DNA from 3 places in the Hydrogenophaga sp. 5NK40-0174 genome. Region 2 is predicted to be linked to each of the others. Evidence: predicted binding sites of a transcription regulator. Region 2 holds the regulator's gene; each other region holds the start of a gene.
The links. Region 2 encodes sigma-54, which starts transcription at its own class of promoters, with help from an activator protein. Its sites were predicted from a motif close to TGGCANGNAANCTGCTTT; they were not measured.

Region 1 (3,277 bases), on a different contig from region 2:
AGCTCTGGCGTCCTGCGCTCGTAGACCAGTCCGCCCACCCAGGCGACCCGCTGTCGCTCCCACCAAAGCACCACATCGCCTTCGGTATGGGCTGCCGCAACATCTGCCACGAGAACGCCTTCAGCTCCCACTTGCAGTACTTTCCCTTTGTGAAGTGTCTGGGTGGGCAGCACGATGGTCGTCCCGGCCATGCCCTCCTCGCCAACCCGACGCTTCAGGCTGGCCAGGCAGGACTCGCAACGCCTCTCCATACCGAGCCTGGTCGGCGCCGTGGCCATTATCTGCAAGCTGCCGGACTCGATCAGGTCGGCAAAGGCCACATTCGCCAGAACGTTTTCGCTGTGGGCGTGTGTGTTGACAATCCAGCGAACGGAAGCGCCCAGCCGACACTCAACCGATTGTCTGACCCGCAAGCCATGAAGAAGACTGGGACCGGGGTCCACCAGCATCGCTTCGCCCTGTGACACCAGCACGGAGGTGGTCACCACATGGCCGCCGTTCTCCGCCGAAACCTCTGCAGGAGCATCCGGCGGCCATACCCAGAGTCCCTCGCCCAACGCCACCCATGGCACATCGGGGTAGGCGCTGCAATCGCTGGCGAGGCGTGGCGAGGCGCCCATGCATGCCGAGAGCCACATCAGGGTGGTGAGCAAAGCAAGCCTGGTCAGGTGACTCATGCATGACAGGGAATTCCGCTTCATTCTGGACCCCTTCGCCGCTGCACGAGATGCCTGAGGCTCTCCAGCAGCGGCTTTTCAACCGACAAATGTCCTCCCGCCGGCCATTGCATTTCCGCTCCCGTGTGCACGGAAGCCCACCGCTGAGCCATCGCCTGCCAGCGACGCGTGTTGTCTGGAGGGCAAATCGCATCAAACCGCCCATGGACCCAGTCCAGAGCAATGCCGCTTGAAGCCGCCCTGATCACGGCCTTGTCCAGGTCGGCAGGTTTCATGTAACCGCTTCTGCCCAGATAGTGAGCCTGAACGCGAAACTTGCGCCAGGCAGCGCGGTCGGCCTTCGTGATGCGCTCACCGCCCAGCCTGGCCAGTTGACTTCGCCATTGCCTGGCCAGTTGTGCGTCAAAGCGTCGCTGAGACTGCAACGAACCCGGATCTGCAGCCAAAGCGGAAGAACGCATGCTGCGTCGAATTCCCTTGCGTGCCAGAGCCAGCTCAACCAGGCTCCAGCGTCTCACCACGTGCAAGGCTGCAACACCGAGTGCTCCACTTTGCAGCAACCGGGACACTGAGGCCAACTGGGCACCCGGTGCTGGCAGCCAGCTCGACCGGGCAATTTGCCCGACGTGGGGCGTGCGCGGCCTGTCTCGCAAGCCCAGCAACACGCCGCGGACCTCGCGCCGGCTCAATGCGAATGAGCCTCGAAGCACCAAACTGTCGACCTTGTCAGGGTGGGCTGACGCATAGGCCAGGGCCACCACAGACCCCCACGAACCTGCCAGCAAAGACCACCTCGCAACACCAAGAGACTGGCGCAGCGCCTCCATGTCTCCCACCAGTGCCTGGGTGGTGTTTTGCCTCACAGAGCCGCGCGGGCGGCTGTTTCCGGCTCCCCGCTGGTCAATCACCACCACCCTCTGCCGGCGCAGATCAAACGGCTGAAGGATGCTGCCGGAGGCGCCTCCACCCGGACCACCGTGAACCGCGAGCCATGTGTCCGGCGCGCCCTCTGGCCCGTGAATCCGGTACGCAATGGAATGACCAATGGCCCGATCGAGCCATTGCAAGTTATGACGTTCTGCAGCGCGTTGAGACATATCCTAGGGTAATCACCAAGCCTGTATTTGCCGCCCAATGGCATCGATATTGCTTATCATAGGTGGCAGCTTGAATCGCCTGTGGCAGCAAAGCTTGCAGACATTATTCATGCCAATACAAACCACTCACCAAGTAGACTGGAGACCCACTATGCAATGGACGACCCCCGCTTTCACCGATCTGCGTTTCGGCTTTGAAATCACCATGTACATCGCCAACCGCTGATCCGTCAGCGTTCGGTAAAAAAGCGCACGAGTGCTTTGCACGTGCGCTTTTTTCTTTTCTGGTGACCGGTCATTCCACGCGGCTGGATCACTCCATTGTGCAACCCTTTGATTTTCGACGCTGACCACACATGCGCATTAGAGTTCTCGGTTCGTCCGCTGGTGGCGGATTTCCGCAATGGAATTGCAATTGCCCCAACTGTGACGGACTGCGTAAGGGCACCATCAACGCCCAGGCCCGCACCCAGTCATCCATCGCCATTTCCGTCAACGGCGACGACTGGCTTCTGGTCAACGCATCCCCGGACATCCTCAAGCAGATACAGCAGACACCAGCATTGCAGCCCGCCCGCTCCATCCGGGACAGTGGCATTGCGTCAGTGCTGCTCATTGACGCTCAGATTGATCATGTCACCGGCATGCTCATGCTGCGGGAGCGCAATTCCAGGTTGCCACTGCTGGTCACACCGGAGGTCAGATCGGACCTGTCAGACGGGTTTCCGCTGACGCGCATGCTCTCTCACTATTGCGGGCTCGACATCAACGAGTTGCCTGTCGATGGTACGCCCGTGGATGTACCCGGCGTACAAGGTCTGCAAGTACAGCCAGTGGCACTTGACTCCAAGCCGCCGCCGTACTCTCCATTCCGCGGCAACCCCCGCAAAGGCGACAACATCGGCCTGATCATCGACAACCCCGAGACAGGTCAACGCGTGTTCTACGCCGCCGGCCTGGCCGAAGTGACGCCAGAGTTGCTGGCACTGATGCAATCTGCCAGCATTGTTCTGGTGGACGGTACCTTCTGGACCAACGACGAGATGCAGAAGCTCGGCCTCTCTCCAAAGGCTGCGTTGGACATGGGCCACCTGCCGCAGAGTGGCCCTGGCGGCATGATCGAGCAGCTGGACAAGCTGCCGTCATCGATTCGCAAGGTCCTCATCCACATCAACAACACCAACCCGATCCTGCGTGAAGACTCTCAAGAACGTGCCGAACTGACCAAGCACGGCATCGAAGTTGCTTTTGACGGAATGGAGATCGACTTTTAAAAGGCTGCAACTTTGCTGGCAGCCACCGGAACGACGAACAAAGAGACAACGGCCTTATGGAAATTGCCAAAGCCCGACACGATGACGAGAACGCGGCCCCCTGGACGCGCGAAGAATTTGAAGCCCAACTCCGCAACAAGGGGCAGGCCTATCACATCCACCACCCATTCAATGTCCGCATGAACAGCGGTGGCTGCACAGAGGACGAAATCCGCACCTGGGTGGCCAA
Region 2 (3,277 bases):
GGAGCGCCGCCGCGTCGAGATCGCGCGAGCCCTGGCCACCAGTCCACGGTTCATCTTGCTCGACGAGCCTTTTGCCGGTATCGATCCCATCGCCGTGATCGAGATCCAGCAAATCATCAGCTTCCTCAAGTCGCGTGGCATCGGTGTCCTGATCACGGACCACAACGTGCGAGAGACGCTTGGCATTTGTGATCACGCCTACATCATCTCGGATGGTCAGGTCCTTGCCAGCGGGACAACGCAGGAAATTGTGGACAACGCAGATGTTCGCCGGGTGTACCTGGGCGAGCACTTCAGGATGTAGGCATGGGTGCGGGTGTGCAAGCTCAACGACAACGGTTGTACGCTGGCGATGGTCTGCGCGTGCGGCTGGTGTGGGGCTCATGAAGCAAGGCCTTTCGCTACGCGTCTCCCAGCATCTGGCGCTGACCCCTCAACTGCAGCAGTCGATCCGGCTGTTGCAGTTGTCTACGCTGGAGATGGCGCAGGAAGTCGAGCAAATGCTCGACGAGAACCCCTTTCTCGAGCGCGCCGACGACGCGGCCGAACGAGAGGAGTTCGGGCTCGATCAGTCGGATGCGCAGGTGAGCTCAGGAGAGCAGGCCGTCGAAATCGACGCCGCCCAGAGCACTGAGACCGATGCCGGTCCTTCTGCAACAAAGGATGGCACATCCACTTCTGACACTGCACAAGAGGCGCGCGAGGAAGCTGCGGAATTGCGTGCCGATGGTGACGCGCCCGTGGAGGAGAGCTGGGAAGGGGATGGCAGCGTCGACGTGGCGCCCGATGACGGCGAGTGGGGGGGGGATGCGCCAGCGCGCAACGCCGGAAGCGGCGATGGGGGGGATGAGGTCTCCGCCATGGATCTGGCCAGCGCCCACGAGACCCTGTATGACTTCCTGCACCAGCAAGCCCGCTGCATGCGTCTGAGTGACGACGATCAGGCCGCGCTGTATTTCCTGATTGAGTCGCTCAACGACGACGGCTATCTTGAAGATGACCTCATGTCGCTGGCGCTCGATTGGTGGCGCCTCAAACACGGTGCGGGCGAGCCCCCTCCAGGTGTGGAGCAGCTGGAGGAGGCTGAAGAGCAGCTGCGCACGGCCCTGGCCTGGTTGCAGCATCTCGAGCCGGCAGGCGTGGGTGCTCGCGATCTGAGCGAGTGTCTGCGGCTGCAGATCATGGAATTGCGCAATACGCCCGAGGCCCAGGCAGCCTTGCAGCTTTGCGACCAGCCGCTGGAGCTGGTCGCCAAGCGGGACGTCAAACGGCTGAGCGCCCAGTGTTCCCTGCCAGCAGAACTGGTGAAGTCTGCCCTGGCACTGATTGCCGGCCTGGAGCCCAAGCCCGGACGGCGTTTCGTCAACGTCGATCAGATGGTGGTCGTGCCGGACGTGATCGTCAGTCGGTCGGGGCGTGGCTTCAAGGTGCAGCTCAACCCTGATGTGATGCCCAAGGTGCGGGTTCAGGATGCCTATGCGGGCGCCATGAGACAGAGCCGCGGCGGCACAAAAGACGCCAATGCCGACAGTGGGGGCTATGCCGCCATGCAACAGCGGTTGCAGGAAGCACGGTGGTTCCTCAAGAACATCCAGCAGCGCTTTGACACCATCTTGCGTGTCTCAACCGCCATTGTCGAGCGGCAGCGCAATTTCTTCATGCACGGCGAGCTGGCCATGCGCCCTCTGGTCTTGCGCGAGATCGCTGACGAGCTGGGCTTGCATGAGTCCACCATCAGCCGTGTGACCACGGCCAAGTACATGGCCACGCCATTCGGCACCTATGAGCTCAAGTACTTCTTTGGCTCTTCCCTGGGAACGGAAACGGGAGGCAACGCGTCCAGCACAGCGGTGCGAGCGCTGCTCAAGCAATTCATCGCCTCCGAAGAACCCAGCAAGCCGTTGTCCGACAATCAGCTTTCTGCCATGCTGCGCGAGCAGGGTATTGAGTGTGCGCGCCGAACCGTGGCCAAATACCGGGAATCGTTGCGGATCGCTCCGGCCAATCTACGCAAGGCGCTTTGAGCTCCGCCTTCTGAACCGGACCCTATGGCTCCCAGGTCGCGGGTGAACGCGACTTGTCTTGAACAGTCAAATCCATCGCATGAATCAGTTGGACATCTTTCTGCCCTGCGCGGCCGGCGTCGAAGCATTTCTTGAAGCCGAGGTCCGCCGGCTCGTCGGAGCAGACGAGCCGGTTCGCGCGGTCCGTGCTGGCGTGCAGGTGCGCACGTCGTGGCGCAATGCCATGCTGCTCAATCTTCACAGCCGCCTGGCTCAGCGCGTGCTGGTTCGCCTGTGGAACGGGCGCTACCGGCAAGAAGAGGACCTGTACGACGCCGCCTCCAGCGTCGCCTGGGAGATCTGGTTCGACCCTGATCAAACACTCAAGGTTGAGATCACGGCGCAGCACAGCCCGCTCAAGAGCCTGAACTTTGCCGCACTGAAGATCAAGGATGCCGTCTGTGACCGGTTTCGCGCCAAGCGCGGCGAACGACCCAGCGTGGACACAAGGTGGCCGGATGTGCGGGTGTTCGCCCACCTGACGGCTGACGAGCTGACGCTCTATATCGACACCACGGGCGAGCCCTTGTTCAAGCGGGGCTGGCGAGAAGACAAGGGCGATGCGCCGCTGAAGGAAACCCTGGCCGCAGCCATGATCGCTGCGACGGGGTGGGACGACCAGGCCCGTGCGGCCGAGTCGGTGGACGACATCCCTCCGCTGTACGACCCTTGTTGCGGCAGCGGCACGGTGGTCATTGAAGCGGCGCAAATGGCTTTGAACATTGCGCCAGGCCTGCAGCGGCGATTCGCTTTTGAAAAACTGATCCCTTGCCAACAGCACGTGTGGCAGTCGCTCAAGGACCAGGCAGCAAAAGCGCGAAGGCAATGGCCGGACGGGCATTCGCCTATCGTGTTTGGCAGCGATGTGGCTTTCCGTATGGTCGACTTTGCACAGCGCAATGCTGAGCGTGCGGGCGTGGCATTTGCCGTGCAACTGCGCGGAGGCGATGCACTGGAACGCCGTCCCCCTACCGAGACTCCCGGTGTGTTGCTGCTCAATCCGCCCTATGGCGAACGCATTGCGGCCGCCGGTGCCGCCGGTCAGGATGCCCGAACCAGAGCCTCTACACGCGCCGCAGGCGGCAGGGCGCCGAGGGTGTTCACCGTGGGCGCCAATGGGGCTGCTTCAGCTTCTCCTGCGGGCCGCGAAGGTTTTCAGAGCAGCGACGGCACAGAGAGCGACAGCGATACCTTTTTTGAACGCCTGTCCGCGC
Region 3 (3,277 bases), on a different contig from region 2:
CCACTGGGCAACGGATCGCGCGCACTGTGCGGGTCGACCTGAATCAGATAGGGATAGTCACCCTCGGACACCCACGGCAGAGAGTCCAGTGGAAGGCGGTAGCCCATGGGCGAGTCGCCAGGCACCAGGTACATGCGCTCGTCACGGAAGAACCAGGGCCCGGTGGTCCAGCGCGGCCCTTGCAGTTTGCCCTTGTCCTGGACCTGCAGGGGCAGCACATAGCCCACCACGCTGTCCAGCCCTTGCGAGAACACCCGTCGCAGGCGGATGCGCTCGAGCTCGTCGTCGAGTTTGGAGTCGAAGGGGTCGACGTTGACAGGTAGCCTTCTTTCGCGCCACAGGAAGTACCAGGTGTCCTCGTATCCTGCGGTGATGTACTGGGTCGACACGCCCAGATGACGGGCAAGCGTCTGGGTGAACCGCTCGGCATCCGCCTGTGTGTACTGCGCAGGGTCACGTTCATCGGCCAGCAAAGAGGGGTCTTGCCAGCAGGGCTGCCCGTCCGTGCGCCAGAAAGCAGACAGGGCCCAGCGGGGCAATTGTTCGCCGGGGTACCACTTGCCCTGACCCATGTGCACAAAGCCACCTGCGCCGTAGCGTTCGCGCAAGCGGTCCAGCAGTTCGGTGGCGTAGCCGCGCTTGGTCGGACCCAACGCGTCCGTGTTCCATTCGGGCGCGTCGCGGTCACTGGTGGCGACGTAGGTGGGTTCTCCGCCCATGGTCAGTCGCACGTCACCCGCTTCGAGTGCATCGTCCACCTTGTGTCCGAGCCGGACGATGGCATCCCACTGGTCTTCCGAGTAAGGTCTGGTCACCCGCGGAGACTCGTGAATGCGGGTGATGTGCATGTCATGGCTGAAGCTGACCTCGCATTCGTCAAGCGCACCCTCGATGGGGGCGGCGCTGGAGGGCTGGGGCGTGCAGGCCAGCGGAATGTGGCCTTCTCCCGCGAGCAGTCCCGAGGTGGGGTCGAGCCCGATCCATCCGGCCCCGGGCAGGAATACCTCGCACCAGGCGTGCAAGTCGGTGAAGTCCGTTTCGGGACCGCTGGGCCCATCGACCGATTTCACGTCGGGTGCCAGCTGTATCAGGTAACCCGAGACAAAGCGCGCTGCGAGCCCGAGGTGGCGCAGCATCTGCACGAGCAACCAGCCCGAGTCGCGGCACGACCCGCTGCCCAGTGTCAGGGTCTGCTCGGGCGTCTGGACGCCGGGTTCCATCCGGATGGTGTAGGCGATGTCCTGATGCAGTTGCTGGTTGATTTGCACCAGCTTGTCCACCGTCCGCAGAGGAGTCCGGTCTATCTTGTCCAGGTAGGCCTTCAGTCTGGGCGTTGGCGGCGCCGCGTGCAGGTACGCGGCCAGTTCCTTGCGCAAGGCTTCGTCATAGTCGAACGGAAAAGTCTCTGCCGCTTCTTCGAGAAAGAAGTCGAACGGGTTGTGCACCGCCATCTTCACCACCAGGTCGACGCTGACCTTGAACTCGGTGGTGGGCGCCGGGAAGACCAGCCGTGACAGGTAGTTGGAGAAAGGGTCTTGCTGCCAGTTGATGAAGTGCTCGCCTGGAGCGACCTTCTGCGAGAAAGACAGGATCTCTGATCGGCAATGCGGCGCCGGCCTCAGCCGGATGACTTGCGGGCCGAGCTGGATGGGCCGGTCATACCGGTAATGGGTGACGTGACTGAGCGCGACATGAATGGCCATGATGACGAATTCTGACTTGAGACGCTTGGCGTCGAATGGCCTCCCGGGCTGGCGAAGACCTCTGCAAATCTGAAGCAAGACCTGAGCCAGAGCATTGGTATCTTCATCAGCTGTCCAGGCTGAAGACGGTTGCTGACAGCCCAATGTTCTTCAGGTCATTCTCACACCAAAACAGGGATACTGTGGGCGCCGACCTTCGCAAACCCAGTCATTTGGTGCGCCTCAAGGTCAATTATTGTGGCGGGTTCGCCAAGATGCCCGATTTCGGGGCATAGTGTATTTTCAGGTGAGTCCAAATGGTGCCATGATGGGCAGCCTGAGAAGCAGGCGTGTCAGCTCCTTTCTGTGCGGGTATGGCTTCATGGCCAACGGCGATCCTCCAAACGCCCATGCAGTGCTGGCTCAGTTCTTGCTCGAGGCAGTGAGTGCAGGAGAATGTGCGAATGACCCCCAAAGCCTTTGACGAAATGACCGCTGATGGCGGTGACACCCGTGCCCACTATGCGCGTTATGCGCATTGGCTCTCACAGCAGTCCGAGGAGGTCATCGCTGCCCGCCAGGAAGAAGCCGAGATGATCTTTCGCCGGGTGGGCATCACGTTTGCCGTCTACGGCGAGAAAGATGAAGACGGTTCGGGCACCGAGCGCCTGATCCCGTTTGACCTGATTCCCCGCATCATTCCGGTCCAGGAATGGCGGACGCTCGAGCAGGGACTGGTGCAACGCGTGACCGCGCTCAACCGGTTCATACACGACGTCTATCACGACCAGGAGATCATCCGCGCTGGCATCGTACCGGCCGACCAGCTCTTCCAGAACAACCAGTTCCGTCCGGAGATGATGGGCGTGGACGTGCCGCACCAGATTTATTCCCACATCGCCGGCATCGACCTGGTGCGCGCGGCCAATGCAGATGGGGAAGGCGAGTACTTTGTGCTCGAAGACAACTTGCGCGTCCCCAGTGGTGTGAGCTACATGCTGGAGAACCGCAGCATGATGATGCGGCTGTTTCCGGAGCTCTTCGGGGCCAACCGCGTGGCACCTGTGGCCCACTACCCGGACATGCTGCTCGAGACGCTGCGATCGGTCAGCCCGGCCACCACGGCGGAGCCGACCGTGGTGGTGCTCACCCCTGGCATGTACAACAGCGCCTACTTCGAGCACGCGTTTCTGGCGCAGCAGATGGGCGTGGAGCTGGTGGAAGGGCAGGATCTTTTTGTCCGGGACAATTTCGTCTACATGCGCACCACCCGTGGCCCTCGCCGCGTCGATGTGATCTATCGCAGGGTGGATGACAACTTCATCGATCCGTTGGCCTTCATGCCTGATTCCACCCTGGGATGTGCCGGCTTGCTGGGGGTGTACCGAAGCGGAAACGTGGCCATCTGCAACGCGGTGGGCACCGGCGTGGCCGATGACAAGTCCATTTACGCCTATGTGCCGAAGATGATTGATTTCTACCTCGGCCAGAAACCCATCCTCAGCAATGTGCCGACGTACCAGGGGCGTGAACCTGAAGACCTGAAGTACATCCTCTCCCACATGGATGAGCTGGTGGTCAAGGAAGTCCACGGC

Region 1: the regulator sigma-54 is predicted to act here: its motif matches at 1,813-1,830, upstream of pqqA (pyrroloquinoline quinone precursor peptide PqqA).
Region 3: the regulator sigma-54 is predicted to act here: its motif matches at 1,775-1,792, upstream of ABWV89_RS16755 (transglutaminase family protein).

Annotation. Positions count from the first base shown of each region.
Region 1 covers NZ_BAABWG010000001.1:412,592-415,868, reverse strand. Annotated here, with positions in the region: gene ABWV89_RS01870 (MBL fold metallo-hydrolase) at 1-677, opposite strand, end outside; gene ABWV89_RS01865 (alpha/beta fold hydrolase) at 698-1,774, opposite strand; gene pqqA (pyrroloquinoline quinone precursor peptide PqqA) at 1,926-2,000, shown strand; gene pqqB (pyrroloquinoline quinone biosynthesis protein PqqB) at 2,131-3,048, shown strand; gene pqqC (pyrroloquinoline-quinone synthase PqqC) at 3,105-3,277, shown strand, end outside.
Region 2 covers NZ_BAABWG010000007.1:19,307-22,583, reverse strand. Annotated here, with positions in the region: gene lptB (LPS export ABC transporter ATP-binding protein) at 1-304, shown strand, start outside; gene rpoN (RNA polymerase factor sigma-54) at 384-2,024, shown strand; gene ABWV89_RS18080 (THUMP domain-containing class I SAM-dependent RNA methyltransferase) at 2,104-3,277, shown strand, end outside.
Region 3 covers NZ_BAABWG010000005.1:40,084-43,360, reverse strand. Annotated here, with positions in the region: gene ABWV89_RS16755 (transglutaminase family protein) at 1-1,703, opposite strand, end outside; gene ABWV89_RS16750 (circularly permuted type 2 ATP-grasp protein) at 2,147-3,277, shown strand, end outside.